3 regions of the Superficieibacter sp. genome follow, and region 3 is predicted to be linked to each of the others. Evidence: predicted binding sites of a transcription regulator. Region 3 holds the regulator's gene; each other region holds the start of a gene.
What was found. The regulator CRP, encoded in region 3, controls carbon source genes, mostly activating them, when cyclic AMP is high. The targets are predictions, from matches to a motif close to ATGTGANNNNNNTCACAT.
Positions count from the first base shown of each region.

Region 1 (7,550 bases), on a different contig from region 3:
TCATGCCTTCATCAACACCGGCGTAGTCGCGATACTCCTGATAGGATTTCGCTTTCGGATCGGTATCTTTCAGGCTTTCACCGTCATACACGCGCATTTTCGAGTAAGCGCTGGAGTTTTCCGGCTCTTTCAGACGCGAAAGAATGGTGAAGCGGGCCAGCGTTTCCAGGGTGCCGGGCGCGCACGGTGCCTGCGCCAGTTCGCTGTGATTCAGCAGCTTCTCGTAAATTTTGATCTCTTCGGAGATCCGCAGGCAGTAAGGCACTTTGACAATGTAAACACGGTCAAGGAACGCCTCATTGTTCTTGTTATTACGGAAGGTCACCCATTCCGATTCGTTGGAGTGGGCAAGGATAATCCCGTTAAACGGCAGGGCGGAAATCCCCTCAGTACCGTTGTAGTTACCCTCCTGGGTGGCGGTCAGCAGCGGATGCAGCACCTTGATTGGCGCTTTAAACATCTCGACGAATTCCATGACCCCCTGGTTGGCGCGGCACAGAGCGCCAGAATAGCCGTAGGCGTCAGGATCGTTCTGCGCGTGGTTCTCCAGTTTGCGGATGTCCACTTTACCCACCAGCGCCGAAATATCCTGGTTGTTCTCATCGCCAGGTTCGGTTTTGGCAATCGCAATCTGTTCGAGAATGGAAGGCCAGACCTTCACGACGCGGAATTTGGTGATATCACCGCCAAACTCATGCAGACGTTTTGCCGCCCACGGCGACATGATCGTGCCGAGATAGCGACGCGGAATGCCGTATTCTTTGTCGAGAATTTGCGCGTCTTCCTGCGGATTAAACAGGCACAGCGGATGATCGTTGACCGGGCTGCGTTCGCCGTTGGCGCTCAGCACGTAAATCGGCACCCGCTGCATCAGCGCTTTCAGCCGTTCCGCCAGCGAAGATTTACCGCCGCCGACCGGCCCCAGCAAATACAGGATCTGTTTCTTCTCTTCCAGGCCCTGAGCCGCATGTTTCAGGTACGAAACAATTTGCTCAATGGCCTCTTCCATTCCGTAAAACTCCTCAAAGGCCGGGTAGCGTGCGATGACCCGGTTCGAAAAGAGACGAGATAGCCGTGGTTCCTGAGCAGTATCAACCATCACTGGCTCACCGATTGCCGTCAATAGCCGCTCCGCCGCGTTGGCGTAAGCGCTACGATCCTGGCGGCAAATAGTAAGAAATTCCTGCAGTGTGAACTCTTCGTCCTTGGCAGCTTCATAACGCTGGCGGTAGTGATCGAATATATTCATGGCATGCCGTCCTTTCGTTTTTAGCACAGGTAAAGAGCCGTTCATATGAATAGTAGAGGCTCCCGGAAGAGGTAGGCTGAACGACGCTCGTTCACACTCCAGCAACCATTATGCCAGGTTAGAGGAGGCCAGAAGATAGCGTGCCCGGCGATACACCTTCTAAATAAAGCGTAGATGGCATTTGAAAAACTTGCATGCGAGCCAGCACTAATTTCAATGACATATCAACGACTCATCAGGAAAAAAATTATGCCGCTGTTCTTTATTCGCTGACGGGTCATGCTGGTGTAAAAAAACGGTAATCCTTTTGCCATATCTGCAAAACAGAGTAATAAGTTTGTCTAAGTAAGTATCTTGTAAATTACTTGGGATGTCGGTAAAGGGCGGTTACACTCCATCAGCGGATAATTTGACTACGGGAAAGAGTGAATTGTGACTAAATTCAAACTTCTGGCACTTGGTGTGCTTATTGCTTCTTCGGCCTCAGTTGCCCAGGCGGCTGGCCCCTGGACGGTGGGTGCAGGTGTGGGCGTCGTACAGAACCCCTACAAACAATACGATGATGATGTCTATCCAGTACCGGTTGTAGCCTATGAAGGCGATGATTTCTGGTTCCGTGGGCTCGGCGGGGGTTACTACCTGTGGAATGACACCACCGATAAACTTTCTGTGACGGCCTATTACTCGCCGCTGCATTTTAAGCCTCATGACAGCGACAATAACCAGTTACGCCAGCTCGATCGCCGTCGCTCAACGGTGATGGCCGGTCTGACCTACGTGCATAACACGCCATACGGCTTCCTGCGCACCACGCTGGCCGGGGATACGCTGGATAACAGCAACGGCATTACCTGGGATCTGGCCTGGTTATATCGCTACACCAGCGACCGCTGGCATATCACGCCCGGCATTGGGGTAGAGTGGAGCAGCGAGAATCAGAACGAATACTACTACGGTGTTTCCGGTAAAGAGGCACGTCGTAGCGGTCTGAACAGCTACGATCCTAACAGTAGCTGGAATCCGTATGCGGAACTGGCGGTCAGCTACAGCCTGACCGATAACTGGAACATTTACGGTTCTGGTCGCTATACGCGCCTGTCGGATGAAGTCACCGATAGCCCGATGGTGGACAAGTCCTGGTCAGGCGTATTCTCAACCGGCGTGACCTACACTTTCTAATCGGGCATTTAAACAGGGCATTTCATGCAATAAAACAGAGCGCTTGCGCTCTGTTTTGCATTACGGTAGTGCAGTAAACGTCTCAGGAGGAGTTATGACAGATAAAGTTATTCAGTTCAGTCATCAGGCCACGCTTCCTGCCATTGGTCAGGGGACGTGGTATATGGGCGAAAGCCGCAGCCAGCGCAGCACGGAAGTGGCGGCGCTACGGGCTGGCGTCGAGCAGGGACTGACGCTTATCGACACCGCAGAAATGTACGCTGACGGTGGGGCGGAAGAAGTGGTCGGCGAGGCGCTGAAGGGGATCCGCGATAACGTTTTTCTGGTGTCCAAAGTGTACCCGTGGAATGCCGGAGGCAAAAAAGCAATTGCCGCCTGCGAAGCCAGCCTGCGACGGCTGGGCACTGACCATCTTGATCTTTACCTTCTGCACTGGCGCGGCAATTATGCCCTGGAAGAGACGGTAGAGGTCATGGAGACGCTGATCGCGCAGGGTAAAATTGCCCGCTGGGGCGTGTCTAATCTCGACTATGACGATTTACAGGAACTGTGGCAGGTTGAGGGTGGCGAGCAGTGCGCAACCAATCAGGTGCTTTACCATCTGGCCTCGCGCGGAATTGAATATGATTTACTGCCGTGGTGCCAGCAACAGTCGCTGCCGGTGATGGCCTATTGTCCGCTCGCTCAGGCCGGACGTCTGCGTAGCGGTTTACTCAATAACAGTACGGTGACGGAGATTGCCCGTGCGCATAACGCCACCGCCGCGCAAATTTTGCTGGCATGGGTGATTAGTCATCAGGGCGTGATGGCAATCCCGAAAGCGTCAAGCGTGGCGCACGTTGAAGAAAATGCCGCTGCGTTAAAGATTGATTTAAGCGCGGACCAGTTGGCGAAGCTGGATAAGGCGTTCCCGGCGCCACAGCGCAAAATGCCACTCGACGTGGTGTAACGGATAAAGCGCCCGGATAAGGGCGCTTTGCAACGGACTTAGCGTTTCGCGACGCGAATAGTTTGCGCCAGGCGAGACGGTTTCTCTTCGCTGGTTTTCTGCGCGGTGGTGGCGCAGGCCGTTTCCACGCAAACAAACGTTTTATAACCGTCGTCCGGCATATCGCCCATGCTCGCGGACAGCGCCGGGCCTGGGTTCCAGCCCACCACATCGCAATGGTGATGATGGATCACTTCGATGCTGCGATTCAGCGCCGCGTCATGGATCACGCTGCACGCTTCCGGGTGGGTATACACGCGGTCGGTACGATCCGGGAAAGTCTGCACGCCATCCGCCAGCTCGCCCTGCCGGGCATCATTCACTTTGTCGATATAGCTGTTGCCAAGACCGCTCACTTTCACCGCGCTGATATCGCCCACGTTGAAATAGGTATGCAGGGCGGAAGTGGTTTCGAACTCGCCGTGCGCTTCCAGTTCGATTTCGCAGGTTTTACCCAGCTTGAAGCGCGCATACAGCGTGAAGTCATGCGGCCAGAATTTGCGCGATTCATCGCTGCTCTGCAATTCAAACGTCAGCACGACGCCATTATCATCTTCATTGTGCGCTTTCAGCGTCCAGGGCAGGTTACGTGCAAAGCCGTGAGAGGGCAGACCCTGCTGCGCAGCAGGTCCGAACCACGGCCAGCACACCGGCACGCCGCCGCGCAGCGCTACGCCGGTTTTAAACGGCGTGTTGCCGCTCAGCCACAGCACTTCTTCTTCGCCTGCGGGTTTCCAGGAGAGCAGATGAGCGCCCTGTAAGGCGAAGGACGCTTTAACCTGCGGATGATCGACAACAATGACATCCAGCTCATCAAGCTGACGTTGGGAAAGAACCGGGGTGATCTGTTCGACTACAGGTAAAGCAAAAATTTTATTAATCATTGAGTGCAATCCTCTGTCTTCAAAACAAAAAAAGAGCGACCGAAGTCGCTCTTTTGGATGAGTGTCTCATCTGCTTATTTGGAGATGTGAGCAATCAGGTCCAGAACTTTGTTGGAGTAACCGGTTTCGTTGTCGTACCAGGAAACCAGTTTCACGAAGTTGTCGTTCAGTGCGATACCGGCTTTAGCATCGAACACGGAAGTGCAAACTTCGCCGTTGAAATCGGTAGAAACAACGTCGTCTTCGGTGTAACCCAGAACGCCTTTCATGTCGCCTTCAGAAGCGGCTTTGATGGCTTTCTTGATTTCTTCGTAAGAGGCTGCTTTTTCCAGACGAACGGTCAGGTCAACAACGGATACGTTCGGAGTCGGAACGCGGAACGCCATACCAGTCAGTTTGCCATTCAGTTCTGGCAGTACTTTACCTACAGCTTTAGCAGCGCCGGTAGAGGACGGGATGATGTTCTGGGAAGCGCCACGGCCGCCGCGCCAGTCTTTGTGAGACGGGCCATCAACGGTTTTCTGCGTTGCGGTAGTCGCGTGAACAGTGGTCATCAGACCTTCGATGATGCCGAAGTTGTCGTTGATAACTTTAGCCAGCGGTGCCAGGCAGTTGGTGGTGCAGGATGCGTTAGAAACGATGTCCTGGCCTTCGTATTTGTCAAAGTTAGCGCCTTTAACAAACATCGGGGTGTTGTCTTTGGACGGGCCAGTCAGAACAACTTTTTTCGCGCCAGCAGTGATGTGCTTACGAGCAGTTTCGTCGGTCAGGAAGATACCGGTAGCTTCAGCAACAACGTCAACGCCGATTTCGTTCCATTTCAGGTTAGCCGGGTCTTTTTCAGCGGTAACACGGATGGTTTTACCGTTAACAACCAGGTGGCCGTCTTTCACTTCTACGGTACCGTTGAAACGGCCGTGAGTGGAGTCATATTTCAGCATGTACGCCATGTACTCAGCGTCCAGGAGATCGTTGATACCAACGATTTCGATGTCAGAACGTTCCTGAGCAGCACGGAAAACAATGCGACCGATACGGCCAAAACCGTTGATACCTACTTTGATAGTCATATATTCCACCAGCTATTTGTTAGTGAATAAAAGGTTGCCTGTAAAATTACAAAAACCTTACGCAGCGTCAAGCGGAATCGTGTCAATCATTGCGACAAATCAATCCTCTGCCTAACCTTTGGACGACTGACCCGTTCCACTTTTCCTTTGGGCTGAAAACCACATATGGGCTGCGCCCGGAATTTTAAAGGGCTACCCGCAGAAAAATGTGAGTAACGTCACAATTTTCGGGGTGGCTTTGCACAACGGATAAGTTTAGAACAAATAGCGGGACTATGATGTTAATGTTTTGTTAGAATAGGCTTATAAATGTAAGTGCGACTACAGCGAGATGTATGAAAATGGCTAACAAACCATCACCAGAAACCCTGAAAAAAACGCTGAGCGAAATGCAATTTTATGTGACGCAAAATCATGGTACTGAGCCGCCGTTTACCGGTCAGTTACTGCACAATAAGCGCGAAGGCGTTTACCATTGTCTGGTTTGCGACGCGCCGTTGTTCAATTCGCAATCAAAATACGAGTCCGGCTGTGGCTGGCCAAGCTTTTATGAGCCAGTCAGTGAAGAGGCGGTGCGCTCGCTGAACGATTACTCCCACGGGATGCAACGCATTGAAATTCGATGTGGAAATTGCGATGCCCACCTCGGACACGTCTTCCCGGATGGCCCGCAGCCCACCGGTGAACGCTTCTGCGTGAACTCGGCCTCTCTGAGTTTTACCGATGATGATAACGGCGAGCAAATCAAAGGCTGAAAAATCGATTCAGCAAATTATTCCATTGGCAGGAGCAACAGCGTGGAGCTTGAGACGCTTATTGAGAGTATGACGCCGGAAGTTTATCAACGTCTGGCAACCGCAGTGGAAACAGGCAAATGGCCTGATGGGGTGGCGCTGACGCCTGAACAGAAAGAGAACAGCCTGCAACTGGTGATGCTCTGGCAGGCACGGCATAACACTGACGCTCAGCATATGACCATTGATACGCGCGGGCAGATGGTGATGAAAAGCAAGCAGCAGCTGAAAGAGGATTTCGGCATCGCGCCCCGGTCGATTGCCACCTTCAAATCCTGATCCTTTCTGGCCCGGTAAACTGATGTTGTCGGGCCATCGTTAACGTTCTTATTTTTTGTTCATCATCGCTTTCAGATCGGCGAAGGGATTATATTTCGCTGCGCCCACGCTATCCTGCGCATCTTCTCCGGCGACCACCGTCGTCCCATACATATCCGCTTCGGTATATTTTGAATGCTCGTGGTCGTGGCAATACAGACACAGCATTTCCCAGTTACTGCCATCTTCCGGGTTGTTGGAATGATCGTGATCGATATGATGCACCGTCAGCTCGCGCAGATTTGAATACACAAACTCACGGCTACAACGCCCGCACACCCACGGAAATAGCTTAAGCGCTTTCTCGCGGTAGCCGGATTCCAGCCGGGCATAGTTTTTAGGGATAAATGCCATGATAAAAAACCTCACAAAAAGTTAATTACGCCTATGGTAGCAGGCATTCCCGCGCCGCTGTTAATGCAATTACGTGAAAAAACAGTCGGCCGATTTTCGGTTGGCACCATCCGCCTGAACCCGCACAATAATCGGCGGGCCGGCGTGGCTGCTTGCGCATGGGGGAAGGGCGAAAGGGTTAAAACGGCCCTGACGGGCCGACGGTTATTCGTCCGGCGTCAGTTCACCGCGCAGATTCTGCATCATGGCAGTGCGGATGGCGTCCGGGGTTAAATTCTGGCTTAGCAGATAGTGCAGCTTGGTCAGGGTCGCTTCCACCGTCATATCAAAACCGCTAATCACGCCAGCGTGTGCCAGAGCATTGCCGGTGGCATAGCCGCCCATATTGACCTTGCCCGACATGCACTGCGTCAGGTTAATGACGACGATCCCGCGCTGGCTGGCGTCCGCCAGTTCCTCAAGAAACTCACCGTTCTGCGGGGCATTGCCCACGCCGTACGAACGCAGAATCAGCGCTTTCACCGGCTGGCGCAGGAAATTGCGCACCACGTCGGCTGAAATGCCCGGATAAATCGTCACCACCCCGATGGGCTGCGGTGTAATAGGGTGCACGAGCAGCTCGCCGGTGCCCTGTGGGGCGGGCGGTGTACCGAGGCGGCGAATATGAATACCCGCTTCCAGCAAAGGTTGCAGATTGGGCGAGGCGAAGGCGTT
Region 1 covers NZ_DAMAPU010000001.1:371,934-379,483, forward strand. The annotation lists gene yeaG (protein kinase YeaG) at 1-1,249, opposite strand, end outside; gene RT197_RS01995 (MipA/OmpV family protein) at 1,682-2,428, shown strand; gene RT197_RS02000 (aldo/keto reductase) at 2,523-3,377, shown strand; gene RT197_RS02005 (D-hexose-6-phosphate mutarotase) at 3,416-4,300, opposite strand; gene gapA (glyceraldehyde-3-phosphate dehydrogenase) at 4,375-5,370, opposite strand; gene msrB (peptide-methionine (R)-S-oxide reductase MsrB) at 5,712-6,125, shown strand; gene RT197_RS02020 (YeaC family protein) at 6,168-6,443, shown strand; gene yajD (HNH nuclease YajD) at 6,492-6,836, opposite strand; gene ansA (asparaginase) at 7,041-7,550, opposite strand, start outside.
Region 1: a site for CRP is predicted at 5,577-5,594, ahead of msrB (peptide-methionine (R)-S-oxide reductase MsrB). Genes of this name have one in related genera too.

Region 2 (7,550 bases), on a different contig from region 3:
AGGCGTACTCGCCATCTGCCGGGAAGACGGTGAAACGCCCGGCACGACCGTCGGGCAGAATACAAAGCCCCGGCTTCACCTCATCATCTTCAAAGTAATAAATGCTGATTTGACCATTGGTTTCCATGATCGCCAGTTTAATTTGCCCCAGTTGCTCAACGCTGTTGATGCGCAACTCCATAAAGAACTCAAACTCGGTCAGGTTGGCGGCATTCAGCTTTTCCCATGCCAGTTGTCCATCCTCAATAATGATCACCGGCTTACCTTCCAGCAGATCTTCCAGCTTCTCGCTATGCGCCATCAGCCACATGACCAGCCGGTAAAGCAGCCCAAGCGTCACGAATACCGCCAGTACCGGCAGCATCGGCACATCATCATAAAAGGCCACGTCACCCGCCGCAGAACCGAGGGTCAGGATGATCAGCACTTCAAACAGCGACATCTGACGCACGCCGCGTCGCCCGGTGATTTTCAGAAACAGAAAAACCAGCACGAAGGTGTACAAACTGCGCAGCGCCACTTCCCCAAGAAACTCAAGCGGCACTTTATCCAGCGCCATACGTTGAAGATCGAATGCTTTCATTTTTTATTCTCAAACAGGCAGTTACTCATCATAAGCATAGCCAATACTTTTATTTGCGCCGCGCGCGCCGGGGAGATAGCGCCGGTCATCTAAAACCCGTATCATTGCGCGCTTTCCGTACGATAAAAGTGAATTCCATGACGCAAACATTTATACCCGGCAAAGATGCCGCCCTGGAAGATTCCATCGCTCGCTTCCAGACCAAACTTCAGGACCTCGGTTTTGACATTGAAGAAGCCTCATGGTTGAATCCGGTGCCGAACGTCTGGTCGGTGCATATCCGTGATAAAGAGTGCGCGCTGTGCTTTACCAACGGCAAAGGGGCGACTAAAAAAGCGGCTCTGGCGTCGGCGCTGGGCGAATATTTTGAGCGTCTTTCTACCAACTATTTCTTTGCCGACTTCTGGCTGGGCGACACCATCGCCAATGGCCCGTTTGTACATTATCCGAACGAAAAATGGTTCCCGCTGCCGGAAGACGACAGTCTGCCGAAAGGGATCCTCGACGATCGCCTGCGCGCCTTTTACGATCCGGAGAACGATCTAAGCGCGGGAATGCTGATTGACCTGCAATCCGGTAATGAAGATCGCGGTATCTGCGCCCTGCCTTTCACTCGCCAGTCTGATAATCAGACCATTTATATTCCCATGAATATCATCGGCAATCTGTATGTTTCAAACGGCATGTCAGCGGGTAATACGGCAAATGAAGCGCGCGTACAGGGGCTTTCAGAAGTCTTTGAACGTCATATTAAAAACCGGATTATCGCCGAATCCATCAGCCTGCCGGAAATTCCGGCGGACGTACTGGCGCGTTATCCTGGCGTGGTTGAAGCTATCAATACGCTGGAAGCAGAAGGGTTCCCTATTTTTGCCTATGACGGTTCGCTGGGCGGCAAGTATCCGGTGATCTGCGTAGTGCTGTTTAACCCGGCTAATGGCACCTGCTTTGCCTCATTTGGTGCGCATCCTGATTTTGGCGTGGCGCTGGAGCGTACCGTCACCGAACTGTTGCAGGGTCGCGGCCTGAAAGATCTCGACGTCTTTACGCCACCGACATTTGATGATGAAGAAGTCGCTGAGCATACCAATCTCGAAACCCATTTCATCGACTCCAGCGGTCTGATCTCCTGGGATATGTTCAAGCAGGAAGCGGATTATCCGTTTGTTGACTGGAGCTTTGCAGGAACCACCGAAGAAGAATTCGCCACGCTGATGGCCATCTTTAAGTCGGAAGATAAAGAAGTGTACATCGCTGATTACGAACACCTCAGCGTCTACGCCTGCCGGATTATCGTGCCGGGCATGTCGGATATCTATCCGGCAGAAGATCTGTGGCTGGCAAATAACAGCATGGGTAGCCACCTGCGCGAGACTATTCTGGCGCTGCCGGGTAGCAACTGGGATAAAGAAGACTATCTCAGCCTTATCGAGCAGCTTGATGAAGAAGGCCACGACGATTTTACTCGCGTCCGTGAACTGCTTGGGCTGGCGACCGGCAGCAATAACGGCTGGTATACGCTGCGTATTGGCGAACTGAAAGCCATGCTCGCGCTGGCAGGCGGTGATACCGAGCAGGCGCTAATCTGGACTGAATGGACGATGGAGTTCAACGCCTCCGTCTTCAGCGCGGAACGGGCGAACTACTATCGTTGCCTGCAAACATTGCTGCTGCTTACTCAGGAAGAAGAGCGCCAGCCGCTTCAGTATCTGAACGCTTTTGTGCGCATGTACGGTGCAGAAGCGGTGGAAGCTGCCAGCGCCGCCCTGAGCGGTGAAGCGCCGTTCTACGGGTTGCAGGAAGTCGATAACGAATTAGCAGCCTTCCCTGCGCATCAGTCGCTGCTACGCGCCTACGAAAAATTGCAGCGTGCGAAAGCCGCTTTTTGGGCAAAATAAAAGCGGATAACCATAGCAGCAGTAGGCTTACCCGTAAGTCTGCGTTATATTACGGAGCGAATTTACCGCTCCGTTTTTTGTATTTTTGGTCAAAATTCGAAAATGTGATCATTAGGTTAAATATGAGTAAAGGTAATTAGATTTATCTTTTCCAGAATGTAACCTTATGTGTTGATTACTCCATTTTAATTAACCATTCTCCGGAGACCATAAAGAAAAATTCAACTCAATTTGTAATTTTTAAAATTTATTTTTACTTGGATAATCAAGACTTTACCCCTAAATAGCTGTAAAACCATACGCTATGCAGGCCTATAAGCCAGGCGAGATATGATCTATATCAAATTCTCTTCTATAATGCTTTGTTAGTATCTCGTCGCCGACTTAATAAAGAGAGAGTTAGTGTGAAAGCTGACAACCCTTTTGATCTAATACTTCCTGCAGCAATGGCCAAAGTGGCCGAAGAAGCAGGTGTCTATAAAGCAACGAAACAACCGTTGACCACCTTTTTCCTGGCGATTACTGCGGGCGTTTTCATCTCTATTGCTTTTGTTTTCTATATCACCGCGACGACCGGTACTGCGGGCATGCCATACGGTATGGCGAAACTGGTAGGCGGGATTTGCTTCTCATTGGGTCTGATCCTTTGCGTCGTTTGTGGCGCTGACCTGTTTACGTCCACCGTGCTTATCGTTGTCGCGAAAGCCAGCGGACGCATTACCTGGGGTCAACTGGGACGTAACTGGCTTAATGTGTACTTCGGCAACCTGATAGGCGCGCTGCTCTTTGTGCTGCTGATGTGGCTTTCCGGCGAGTATATGACCGCCAACGGGGGATGGGGGCTTAACGTCCTGCAAACCGCCGACCACAAAATGCACCACACCTTTATTGAAGCCGTCTGCCTCGGCATTCTGGCAAACCTGATGGTCTGCCTCGCTGTGTGGATGAGCTACTCCGGCCGCAGCCTGACCGATAAATCACTGATTATGATTTTACCGGTCGCCATGTTCGTTGCCAGCGGCTTTGAACACAGCATCGCGAATATGTTTATGATCCCCCTGGGTATCGTAATCCGTAATTTCGCCAGCCCGGAATTCTGGACCGCAATCGGTTCATCACCGGACAATTTTTCTCATCTGACTGTTATGAACTTCATCACGGATAACCTGATCCCAGTGACTATCGGGAACATTATCGGCGGTGGTTTGTTAGTCGGGTTGACATACTGGGTCATTTACCTGCGTGGCAACAATCATCACTAATGATTGTTCCAGGCAGTAAATAAAAAGTCCACTTTAGAAGGTAGGTGTTACATGTCCGAGCTTAATGAAAAATTAGCCACAGCCTGGGAAGGTTTTGCGAAAGGTGACTGGCAGAACGCAGTAAACGTCCGTGACTTCATCCAGAAAAACTACACTCCGTATGAGGGTGACGAGTCTTTCCTGGCAGGTGCGACTGACGCTACCACCAAGCTGTGGGACAACGTAATGGAAGGTGTTAAACAGGAAAACCGCACTCACGCGCCTGTTGACTTCGATACCTCCGTTGCCTCCACTATCACTTCTCACGACGCTGGCTACATCAACAAAGCGCTTGAGAAAATCGTTGGTCTGCAAACTGAAGCCCCGCTGAAACGTGCGATTATCCCGTTTGGCGGTATCAAAATGGTTGAAGGTTCCTGCAAAGCGTATGACCGCGAACTGGACCCGCAGCTGAAGAAAATCTTCACTGAATACCGTAAAACTCACAACCAGGGCGTTTTTGATGTTTACACCAAAGACATCCTGAACTGCCGTAAATCTGGCGTGCTGACCGGTCTGCCGGATGCCTACGGCCGTGGCCGTATCATCGGTGACTACCGTCGTGTTGCGCTGTACGGTATCGATTTCCTGGCGAAAGACAAATACGCTCAGTTCCTGTCCCTGCAATCCGACATGGAAAACGGCGTAAACCTGGAAGCGACTATCCGTCTGCGTGAAGAAATCGCAGAACAGCATCGCGCTCTGGGTCAGATCAAAGAAATGGCGGCTAAATATGGCTGCGATATCTCTGGTCCGGCTACCACCGCTCAGGAAGCTATCCAGTGGACCTACTTCGGTTACCTGGCTGCTGTTAAATCTCAGAACGGTGCTGCAATGTCCTTTGGTCGTACCGCGACCTTCCTGGATATCTTCATCGAACGTGACCTGAAAGCCGGTAAAATCACCGAGCAAGAAGCGCAGGAAATGGTTGACCACCTGGTCATGAAACTGCGTATGGTTCGCTTCCTGCGTACTCCTGAGTATGATGAACTGTTCTCCGGCGACCCGATTTGGGCAACTGAATCTATCGGTGGTATGGGCGTTGATGGACGTACTCTGGTCACCAAAAACAGCTTCCGTTTCCTGAACACCCTGTACACCATGGGGCCGTCTCCGGAGCCGAACATCACCATTCTGTGGTCTGAAAAACTGCCGCTGAACTTCAAAAAATACGCAGCTAAAGTCTCCATCGATACCTCTTCTCTGCAATATGAGAATGACGATCTGATGCGCCCTGACTTCAACAACGATGACTATGCTATCGCTTGTTGCGTAAGCCCGATGATTGTCGGTAAACAAATGCAGTTCTTCGGTGCGCGTGCTAACCTGGCGAAAACCATGCTGTACGCAATCAACGGCGGCGTTGATGAAAAACTGAAAATGCAGGTTGGTCCGAAATCTGAGCCGATCAAAGGCGACGTTCTGAACTTCGACGAAGTGATGGAACGTATGGATCACTTCATGGACTGGCTGGCTAAACAGTATGTCACCGCGCTGAACGTTATCCACTACATGCACGACAAGTACAGCTACGAAGCCTCTCTGATGGCGCTGCACGACCGTGACGTTATCCGCACCATGGCGTGTGGTATCGCAGGTCTGTCCGTTGCGGCTGACTCCCTGTCTGCTATCAAATATGCGAAAGTTAAACCGATTCGTGACGAAGACGGTCTGGCTGTCGACTTCGCAATCGAAGGCGAATACCCGCAGTTTGGTAACAACGACTCTCGTGTAGATGACATGGCGGTTGACCTGGTAGAACGTTTCATGAAGAAAATTCAGAAACTGACGACTTACCGTAACGCTATCCCGACTCAGTCTGTTCTGACCATCACCTCTAACGTGGTTTATGGTAAGAAAACCGGTAACACCCCAGACGGTCGTCGCGCTGGCGCGCCGTTCGGACCAGGTGCTAACCCGATGCATGGTCGTGACCAGAAAGGTGCGGTTGCCTCTCTGACCTCCGTGGCTAAACTGCCGTTTGCTTACGCGAAAGATGGTATTTCTTACACCTTCTCTATCGTGCCGAACGCGCTGGGTAAAGACGACGAAGTTCGTAAGACCAACCTGGCAGGTCTGATGGATGGTTACTTCCACCACGAAGCGTCCATCGAAGGTGGTCAGCACCTGAACGTGAACGTCATGAACCGCGAAATGCTGCTCGACGCGATGGAACACCCGGAAAAATATCCGCAGTTGACCATTCGTGTATCTGGCTACGCAGTACGTTTTAACTCCCTGACTAAAGAACAGCAGCAGGACGTTATTACCCGTACCTTCACTCAGACCATGTAATTGGTTTTGACTGAAATCGCGATTAAAAAAGCGTAAAATAAAGGCTCCACAGCAGTGGGGCCTTTTTCATACCCGCAGTCGGTTTTGTCCGTTATCTATACTTATGGGTGACAGCCAAAACAGACTCCAATCTTAGTGAGTTGAGCATACACAGGCCAGGAAGGCCAAAGCTGGAGAAACCATCGCAATGTCAGTTACTGGTCGCATTCACTCCTTTGAATCCTGTGGCACCGTTGACGGCCCGGGCATCCGTTTTATTACCTTCTTTCAGGGCTGCCTGATGCGCTGCATGTATTGCCATAACCGCGATACCTGGGACACGCACGGCGGTAAGGAAGTTACCGTTGAAGAGCTGATGAAAGAGGTCGTCACCTATCGCCACTTTATGAACGCCTCCGGCGGCGGCGTAACCGCGTCCGGCGGTGAGGCCATCCTGCAGGCTGAATTCGTGCGCGACTGGTTCCGCGCCTGTAAGAAAGAAGGCATTCATACCTGCCTGGACACCAACGGCTTTGTGCGCCGTTACGATCCGGTGATTGATGAACTGCTGGAAGTGACCGATTTAGTCATGCTGGATCTCAAGCAGATGAACGATGAGATCCACCAGAATCTGGTCGGGGTGTCCAACCACCGCACCCTGGAGTTTGCTCGCTACCTGTCTAATAAAGACATCAAAGTTTGGATCCGCTACGTGGTCGTTCCCGGCTGGTCTGATGATGATGACTCCGCACACCGCCTGGGTGAATTTACCCGCGACATGGGCAACGTCGAGAAAATTGAAATGCTGCCCTATCATGAGTTAGGCAAGCACAAGTGGGTGGCGATGGGCGAAGAATATAAGCTGGACGGCGTTAAACCACCGAAGAAAGAAACGATGGAACGCGTGAAGGGCATTCTGGAGCAGTACGGACACAAGGTGATGTACTGACAAACTACGCCGCTGGCGCTGACCTTTCCGGGCCGTGCCAGCGGCGCAAAGCGATTACGACATAAAATATTCCGACAGCTTATTCGCCACGCTCTCAATCGAGAAAATACTCTTCTGATGCGCCTTGCGGCACTCCGCATAACGCTCATCCTGCTCTTCGAGCGCGTTAAGCACTCTGTCCGCCACCATCATCGCCCCGGCGATTTCGGCAAAACCGTACTCCCCTTCCCCTTTAAGCGCCACGGCGGCCTGCAAATTCCAGTCTGAAAGCCGACTGAGCGGCGCAAACGTTCCGCGCGTCAGCGATAAAATTTTCACGCCGTGCTGCTTCGCCAGCGTCAGCACCTGCATCATATCGGCGGAGGTCTGCTCGGTATGGATCACAATGATCCCCTGACTTTGCGGCTCCACCATCATTGCTGAAGGCGAAAGGTAAAAACGATCGACGAAGCTGGCGGCCTTACCCATTTTGATCAGGTTCATCTGTAAAAACAGCGCCACCGGCACCGCCGTTCCCACCGCGTAAATCGAGACGTTACTCACCA
Region 2 covers NZ_DAMAPU010000003.1:129,972-137,521, reverse strand. The annotation lists gene RT197_RS07430 (DUF421 domain-containing protein) at 1-583, opposite strand, end outside; gene ycaO (30S ribosomal protein S12 methylthiotransferase accessory factor YcaO) at 721-2,481, shown strand; gene focA (formate transporter FocA) at 2,886-3,743, shown strand; gene pflB (formate C-acetyltransferase) at 3,795-6,077, shown strand; gene pflA (pyruvate formate lyase 1-activating protein) at 6,265-7,005, shown strand; gene RT197_RS07405 (MurR/RpiR family transcriptional regulator) at 7,060-7,550, opposite strand, start outside.
Region 2: a site for CRP is predicted at 2,810-2,827, ahead of focA (formate transporter FocA). Genes of this name have one in related genera too.

Region 3 (7,550 bases):
TTCAGATGCCCCAGAATGCGCTCCAGATGCCGCTCCATGGTGCTTAACGGCCCTTGCGGGGCGGCGTCCGGCGCTTCGAGAATATTGACATCCCCCGCGCTGCCCGGCCCGTCAGATTTCAGCCGCTGCTGGCAGCGTTGCAGCGCAATTTCACAGGATTGCAGATAACGCTGCGCCAGATCCGGCGTCAGCATATTGTGCTCGCGTGCCAGCGTGGTCATGGCGTTGATATGCTCGACAATAAACTGGCTGTGCGTGACCCACAGTTTCATATCTTCCAGATACCGGCTATTAAATCCCGGCTCCTGCATGGCCTGGTTCAGCGAGTTAAACAGCGCGTTATGCGCCTGGTTGACCCGCATCCGCTGGTACGCCAGGGTCGGAGCCTGCGGATCGTCGCTTAAAATCAGCCGCAGTGCCTCCTGGTCCGCCTCCAGCGCACTGTCTGCGTTCTTGCGCAGCAGGCCGCTTTGCCACTGCGGCCACAGCCAGACCATGCCGCCGAATGCAATCAGGCAGCCCAGCGCAGTGTCGATCATCCTCGGCAGAATAAACTGTTCGCCGTTAAGATTGATCAACTGGAGGGTGTACACCGCCGTGACTGTAAAACCGATCATCGCCCAGCCGTAATTTTTGCGCAGGATCAGATAGCTGATAAGGGTGATCGCCAACATGGCGCAGAGCGTAAAACCGTCCGGGACGTTAAAATGCAGCGTCGCCCCGGCGATGACCAGCCCCACCAGCGTGCCAAGCGTTCGATGCAGAATGCGCACCCGCGTGGCACCGTAGCCGTTTTGGGTGACGAACATGATGGTCATTAAGATCCAGTAGGGCTTCGGCAGGTGGAGAACGCTTCCCGCCAGGCTGGCGATACTGAGCATGACGCTAAGACGCGCCGAGGTGCGCAGGGCGGGGGACTTCAGCGATAAATAGCTTTTCAGCGCCGCCCACAGCGGCAGACGGCGCTGGCGGTCGGCCATTAAATCACGCGGATAAAGCGGACGCAGGGTGCGCAGCACGCGGGCGATACGGCTAAAGTGCCAGGCGCAGAACTGACCCACCGGGTTATCCGGGTTCTGACGGGCGATTTTCTCCAGCGCGCCGATCTGCTTGTCCATATTGAAGCGGCCAGAATAATGATGGTACAGAATATCGTCCGCCATCACCCGCAGACGGGCGGCAACGGTTTGCGCATTCCAGCGGATCACCGCTTCCGCATGGCTTTGTTCTACCAGCTTTTGTACCTCTTCCGGCTGGTGTAGGCTGACCGAAATATGTTCCTGCAAATCCAGTGCCATCTGGAACATCCAGCGCAGCCGCCTGTAGTTATGGTGTTTTTTCTCCGACAGCATGTACAGCTGTTGATAGCACTGGGTAATGAGATCGACCGTTTTTTGCTGGCGGGCAAGCAGCGGCGGAAGGGCTTTTTGCGGATCGACATGCTGGGTCAGCAGGCTGTATTTGGCTTCGCAATAGTCGGCAAGCTGGCGGTAAAGCAGGCTGAGCGACTCGCGCAGCGGCTGTTCGCGCCACAGCCAGAACCAGAACCAGTTAAATAAACCGTACCAGAGCGTACCCGTCGCGTAGAGCAGCATCGGCTGCCAGACCGGAACGGACCCCGCGAGGCTAAGCGTGAAAATGGCTGCAATTAATGAGGCCGGGAGCAGACGTGCATGCAGCGGACTGATTTCCGCGGTAACGCCGAGGATCAGCGCCAGCGCGGTAAGCACCAGCGGCAGCGGCGCGCCCTGCGCCAGCAAAAGCTGTACCGCCAGGCTACTGCCTGCGAACAGCGAGCCGCCGACAATCAGACGTTTGAAAAAGCGTTTGTGCGGGGTATCCAGACCGGCGATGTTGCAGCAGGCGGGCACCAGCGAGAAGAGCAGGCCATACTGAAGCCGATCGATTATCAGACCGACAGCCACGGGCAAACAGAGCACCAGGGTTTGTCGTAGTGCGTAATTCACTTCCGGGTGATAGATCAGCCTGCGCCACATAGAGAATAACGAAACCGGCGCATTCGCAGTGGAATGCGCCGGTGAACGAACTTAGCGGGTGCCGTAAACGACGATGGTTTTACCGTGTGCGGAGATCAGGCTCTGATCTTCCAGCATTTTCAGAATGCGGCCGACGGTTTCACGCGAGCAGCCAACGATCTGGCCGATTTCCTGACGGGTGATTTTGATCTGCATACCGTCCGGGTGAGTCATCGCGTCCGGCTGTTTGGCGAGGTTAAGCAGCGTCTGCGCGATGCGGCCGGTTACGTCAAGGAAGGCGAGATTGCCCACTTTCTCAGACGTGACCTGTAAGCGACGCGCCATTTGCGCTGAAAGACGCATCAGAATGTCCGGGTTAACCTGGATCAGCTGACGGAATTTCTTGTAGGAAATTTCTGCGACTTCACAGGCGGTTTTGGCCCGCACCCAGGCGCTACGCTCCTGACCTTCTTCAAACAGGCCCAGTTCACCGATGAAATCGCCCTGGTTGAGATAAGAAAGGATCATCTCTTTCCCTTCTTCATCTTTGATCAGCACTGCCACGGAGCCTTTAACGATGTAATACAACGTTTCCGCTTTTTCACCCTGGTGAATCAGCGTGCTCTTTGATGGGTACTTATGAATATGGCAATGAGACAAGAACCATTCTAGAGTCGGGTCTGTTTGCGGTTTGCCAAGCACCATGCGCGGTTATCCTCTGTTATAAACTATCTCCGGCGGCTAAATGACGTTGCCTCCGGGGTTGCAATCGTGTCCTTCCCTCTGGCGGGGAAGCTGACTGTCGGTATGTTCCGCAGCCGTGTATCTGATGACCCGTGCATACATGCACTAAGTCAATATATCACTGTAGCATCCCGTCTGTTTTAGCATAGCTTTTGCCGCCTGTCTCCTGGTGTCTCGCTTCAGCATGACGCAGGTCGCCTTCCGTTGCGAGAATTGTTATGTGCGCGTAATCTGGGAAGAAAATTGCCATACGGGAGTTGATGAATATGCAAGCGCGAGTGAAGTGGGTTGAAGGGTTAACGTTCCTGGGCGAGTCGGCTTCCGGCCACCAGATTTTAATGGACGGTAACTCCGGTGATAAAGCGCCCAGCCCGATGGAAATGGTGCTGATGGCGGCAGGCGGATGCAGTGCGATTGACGTGGTGTCGATCCTGCAAAAGGGGCGTCAGGAGGTTACCCACTGTGAGGTGAAACTGACCTCAGAGCGCCGTGAAGAGGCCCCGCGCCTGTTCACCCATATCAATTTGCACTTTATCGTCACCGGTCACGATTTGAAAGACAGCGCCGTGTCCCGCGCGGTAGACCTCTCGGCAGAGAAATACTGTTCGGTAGCGCTGATGCTGGAAAAAGCCGTGAATATTACCCATTCATACGAAGTGAACGTTGCCTGATCCGTCGCCGGGCCTCGCGCCCGGCTATTCGATTTTTTTGCCTTCCACCAGCCGCTGAACCAGCGGCAGCATGATCAGCTCCATCGCCAGCCCCATTTTCCCGCCCGGCACCACTAAAGTATTGATGTGAGATATAAATGAGCCTTGCAGCATCGCCAGCAGCCAGGGGAAATCGATGCCTTCGAGGTTGCGGAAGTGGATCACCACAAAGCTTTCATCCAGCGACGGGATGCCTTTGGCGGCAAACGGGTTGGAGGTGTCAACGGTCGGCACCCGCTGGAAGTTGATATGGGTGCGGGAGAACTGCGGGGTGATGAAGTTAATGTAGTCCTCCATTGAACGCACCACCGAGTCCATCACCGCCTCGCGCGAATGCCCACGCTCGCTGGTATCGCGGATCAGTTTCTGGATCCACTCGAGGTTAACAATAGGCACCACGCCCACCAGCAAATCAACATGGCGGGCGACGTCATGCTGCGGCGTCACCACGCCGCCATGCAGTCCTTCATAAAACAGCACGTCGGTCGGTTCCGGCAGCGGCTGCCACGGCGTGAAGGTGCCGGGCACCTGATTCCACGGCACTGCTTCATCATAGGTATGCAGGTATTTTCGCGCCTGCCCGGTGCCCGACCGTCCGTATTCAATAAAGGTTTGTTCCAGCAGGCCGAAATCGTTCGCCTCCGGGCCGAAATAACTAATGTGCCGACCAAGATCGCGCGCTTTACGGATCGCCATATCCATTTCCGGGCGGGTGTAGCGATGGAAACTGTCCCCTTCGACTTCCGCCGCGTGCAGGCTGAGCTGGGCAAAGATCTTGCGAAAGGCGAGGCTGGTGGTGGTGGTTCCTGCCCCGCTGGAGCCTGTGACCGCAATCACCGGATGTTTGGCAGACATAGCTACTCCCTGATTATCAGTTATTTAGCCGCGAAACTGCTTGCGAGGCATGATATTGACCGTCTCATGCAACTCTGACCAGACCAGCACGGCTTCGCCGGTTTGTAACTGGTGCTTTACGTCGGCGACTTTTTGCGCCAGTGAGCGCTCATGTTCACCATAATCGGTGCCTTCACGCAAGACAAAGCTTTCGATCAGGCTATCGAGGGTTACAGGGTCAAGATCCTGCCAGGGAATAATCATCTTCAGGCTCCGAGATAGGTTTTCAGCCAGTCGGGAATGCGTTTTTCCAGCCACATTTCCGGGCGGCGCAGCGTACCGCCGACAAAGCCAACGTGACCGCCGTGCTCGGTAAGCTGGTACTCAACCTGCGGCGGTAAGGTGGCGGGATCGGGAATAACGTGGTGATCCATAAAAGGATCGTCTTTAGCATGGATGATCAGCGTCGGTTTAGCGATCTGATTAAGTAACGGCATGGCGCTGCACTGACGATAGTAATCAATCGCGTCAGCAAAACCGTGGATGCGTGCGGTGATCAAGTCATCAAAATCGCGCAGGCGGCGCACGCGCTTCAACTGCGCCAGCTCAATCGGCAGGGTGCCGGGATAGGCTTTGAGTTTTCGCGACGCGTTGCCTTTCAGCAGGTTAAGCAAATAGCGCTGATAAACGCGGGAAAAGCCTTTTTCCATATGGTAGCTGCACGCTTCCAGCACAAACGGCGCGGAGACAATCACGGCGGCGTCGAGCGGCGCGTCCGCGCCTGCTTTCGCCAGCAGGCACGCCAGCATGTTACCGCCGAGTGAATAGCCCACGGCGGCGGTCGGCGCGGGGCCGAATTCGCGTTTCAGCCAGTGTAAAAACCAGCTACCGTCTTCCGTTTCGCCGGAGTGATAGATGCGGTTCAGGCGGTTTGGCTCGCCGCTACAGCCGCGAAAATGCATCACCACGCCCAGCCAGCCCTGCTCGCTGGCAGACTGGATCAGGCCGTGGACGTAAGGACTATGCAGGCTGCCTTCCAGCCCGTGAAAGACCACCAGCCGGGGTTTGTGCTGCGCCTGCGACGGATCTTCACTCCACGCCAGATCGACAAAATCACCGTCCGGCAGATCCAGACGCTGCCAGACCGGGGTGAACTGAAGCCTGCGGCGCAGCAGGCGTGGCAGCATGGTTTGCAGATGCGGATTTCGCGCGCCCGGCATCGGGTGGAAAACGCGTGTATCGCCCTGTGTGGCGAAATGTTCGTCAGATGAAATGTGGGCCATAGCACGGATTATGTTAAGAAAGTGGCGCGGTAATATACCGCTTTTCATCACTACGGTTTATGCATTTGACGGTAATCGCCGCTAGTCGGCAAGCAGATTACGCGAAAACAGATGAATATCGACGTCCGGTTTGCGTCGCCAGAGCCGCGCTTTGCGTGCCCCGGTCGCCACACTTTCGCCGGTCTCTTCCAGCATCCCGGAGGCTTCAATGCGGCGGATCAGGCTTTTACGCTGGATCGGCTGGCCGAGGATAATTTCCGTTGCCTCATGAAGCTGCGCCTGGGTGAAGGTATCAGGCAGGCAATAAACCGGCAGCAGGGAGTACATCGTCTTTTGCCGCAGGCGGTGCAGGCCCGTCTCAATAATCTTTTGATGGTCAAATGCCAGGGCGTAACCGTCCAGCTCGTCTACCGGCAGCCAGCGGGCATCGCTGACGCTCGCAATATGCGGCGCGCAATCCACCCAGGCGATGAGCGCAAACCAGGCGATGGTCAGGCTCCAGCCGCGCGGATCGCGATCCGGGCCGGAAAAGGTATCAAGCTGTTCCAGCCACGACGGGGAAACCCCGGTTTTTTCGGTGAGCTTACGCAGGGCGGTGTCGCGCGTGTGCTGGTCACGGGCGATATCGATAAACCCGCCCGGCAATCCCCAGCATCCCTGCTGCGGCTGACTGGCGCGCTCTACCATCAGGACGCAGAGTTTTCCCTCGTGCAGGGTAAACAGCACGCTGTCCACCGTCACCAGCGGCGAGGGAAAACGGGTGGCGTCGTAATTCTTCAGGTACTCAGCTTCGGTGATCATCTGCCGTCTCAGATCGTCGTGGAAAAGGGGCTTTCAGTTTAGCAGCCCATAGCGGTGCAGAATACGTGCTTTTTTTTTACACATTATCAACGTGTTAATGATAGGGTGCTTTTTGTTTAAAAAATAACTTGCATAATATGTGTCTTAGGGACATTATTAAATTGTCGCAGGGACATTAACTAACTGAGAGGGTGAAATGATGGAACATCGATTGCAGTTATTCATCGATAATCAGCAAATCGCATTCACGCACGGCGTATTTCCCGATGGCGCGGTCTGGCTGAAAGTGACCGGCGCGCTGCCACAAACGGCACAGCTGATGCGCATCCGCGCCGCCGCCATGCATGACATGAATGATTTCATGCTGCTGGCTCAGTTAGTCGATGCCGTGCGTCACACCACCGATGTGCTGGTCAGCCATCTGGAACTGCCGTGGCTGCCGTGGGCGCGTCAGGATCGCTACATGGTTGACGGAGACAGCTTCGCGCTGAAAGTTTTCGCCCGCCAGCTTAACGTTCTCGGCTTTAATAAAGTGAAAGTGCTCGACCCGCACAGCGATGCCGCCGGGGCAGCGATCGATAATTTGGTCGGGATCACCCAGGAGCGCTGCCTGCTGCAAAGCGCCACTCTGCGCCGCAGATTTGCCGCCAGAGAACTGATGCTGGTGGCCCCGGACGCCGGAGCGCTGAAGAAAATCGATGCGGTGGCTAAAGCCGTAGGCGTTTCAGAGTACGCCATTCTGAGCAAAAAACGCGATGTCGCCAGCGGCAATCTGACGGGATTCGCGCTGGTGGCGGGCGACGTTAAAGGCCGCGACGTGCTGATTGCCGACGACCTGTGCGATGCAGGCGGGACGTTTATCGGCTCTGCGCAGGTTCTGCGCGAGGCCGGGGCACGCAGCGTCAGCCTGTACGTCACCCACGGCATTTTTTCGAAAGGCGTTGAGAACCTGCTGTCAAACGGCATTGACGCCATCTATACCACCACCTCTTTTACCTCACCGTCGCTGCAACATCCGCAGGTTGAGCTGATTGACATTGACGCCATTTACCGCGCTTAACGGAGACAACACCATGAAAATGAATCCTGTTCTGGCTATCGACGGTTACAAAGTTTCCCACCGCGTGCAGTATCCGCAGGGCACAACGAAGGTCTATTCGAATTTTACCCCACGCAGCGACCGCTTTTTCCAGTCGCCACTC
Region 3 covers NZ_DAMAPU010000017.1:63,759-71,308, reverse strand. The annotation lists gene RT197_RS19820 (YccS/YhfK family putative transporter) at 1-1,997, opposite strand, end outside; gene crp (cAMP-activated global transcriptional regulator CRP) at 2,049-2,681, opposite strand; gene RT197_RS19810 (OsmC family protein) at 2,987-3,391, shown strand; gene RT197_RS19805 (phosphoribulokinase) at 3,416-4,285, opposite strand; gene RT197_RS19800 (YheU family protein) at 4,310-4,528, opposite strand; gene RT197_RS19795 (hydrolase) at 4,531-5,595, opposite strand; gene RT197_RS19790 (NrtR DNA-binding winged helix domain-containing protein) at 5,629-6,348, opposite strand; gene prs (ribose-phosphate diphosphokinase) at 6,548-7,408, shown strand; gene RT197_RS19780 (nicotinate phosphoribosyltransferase) at 7,422-7,550, shown strand, end outside.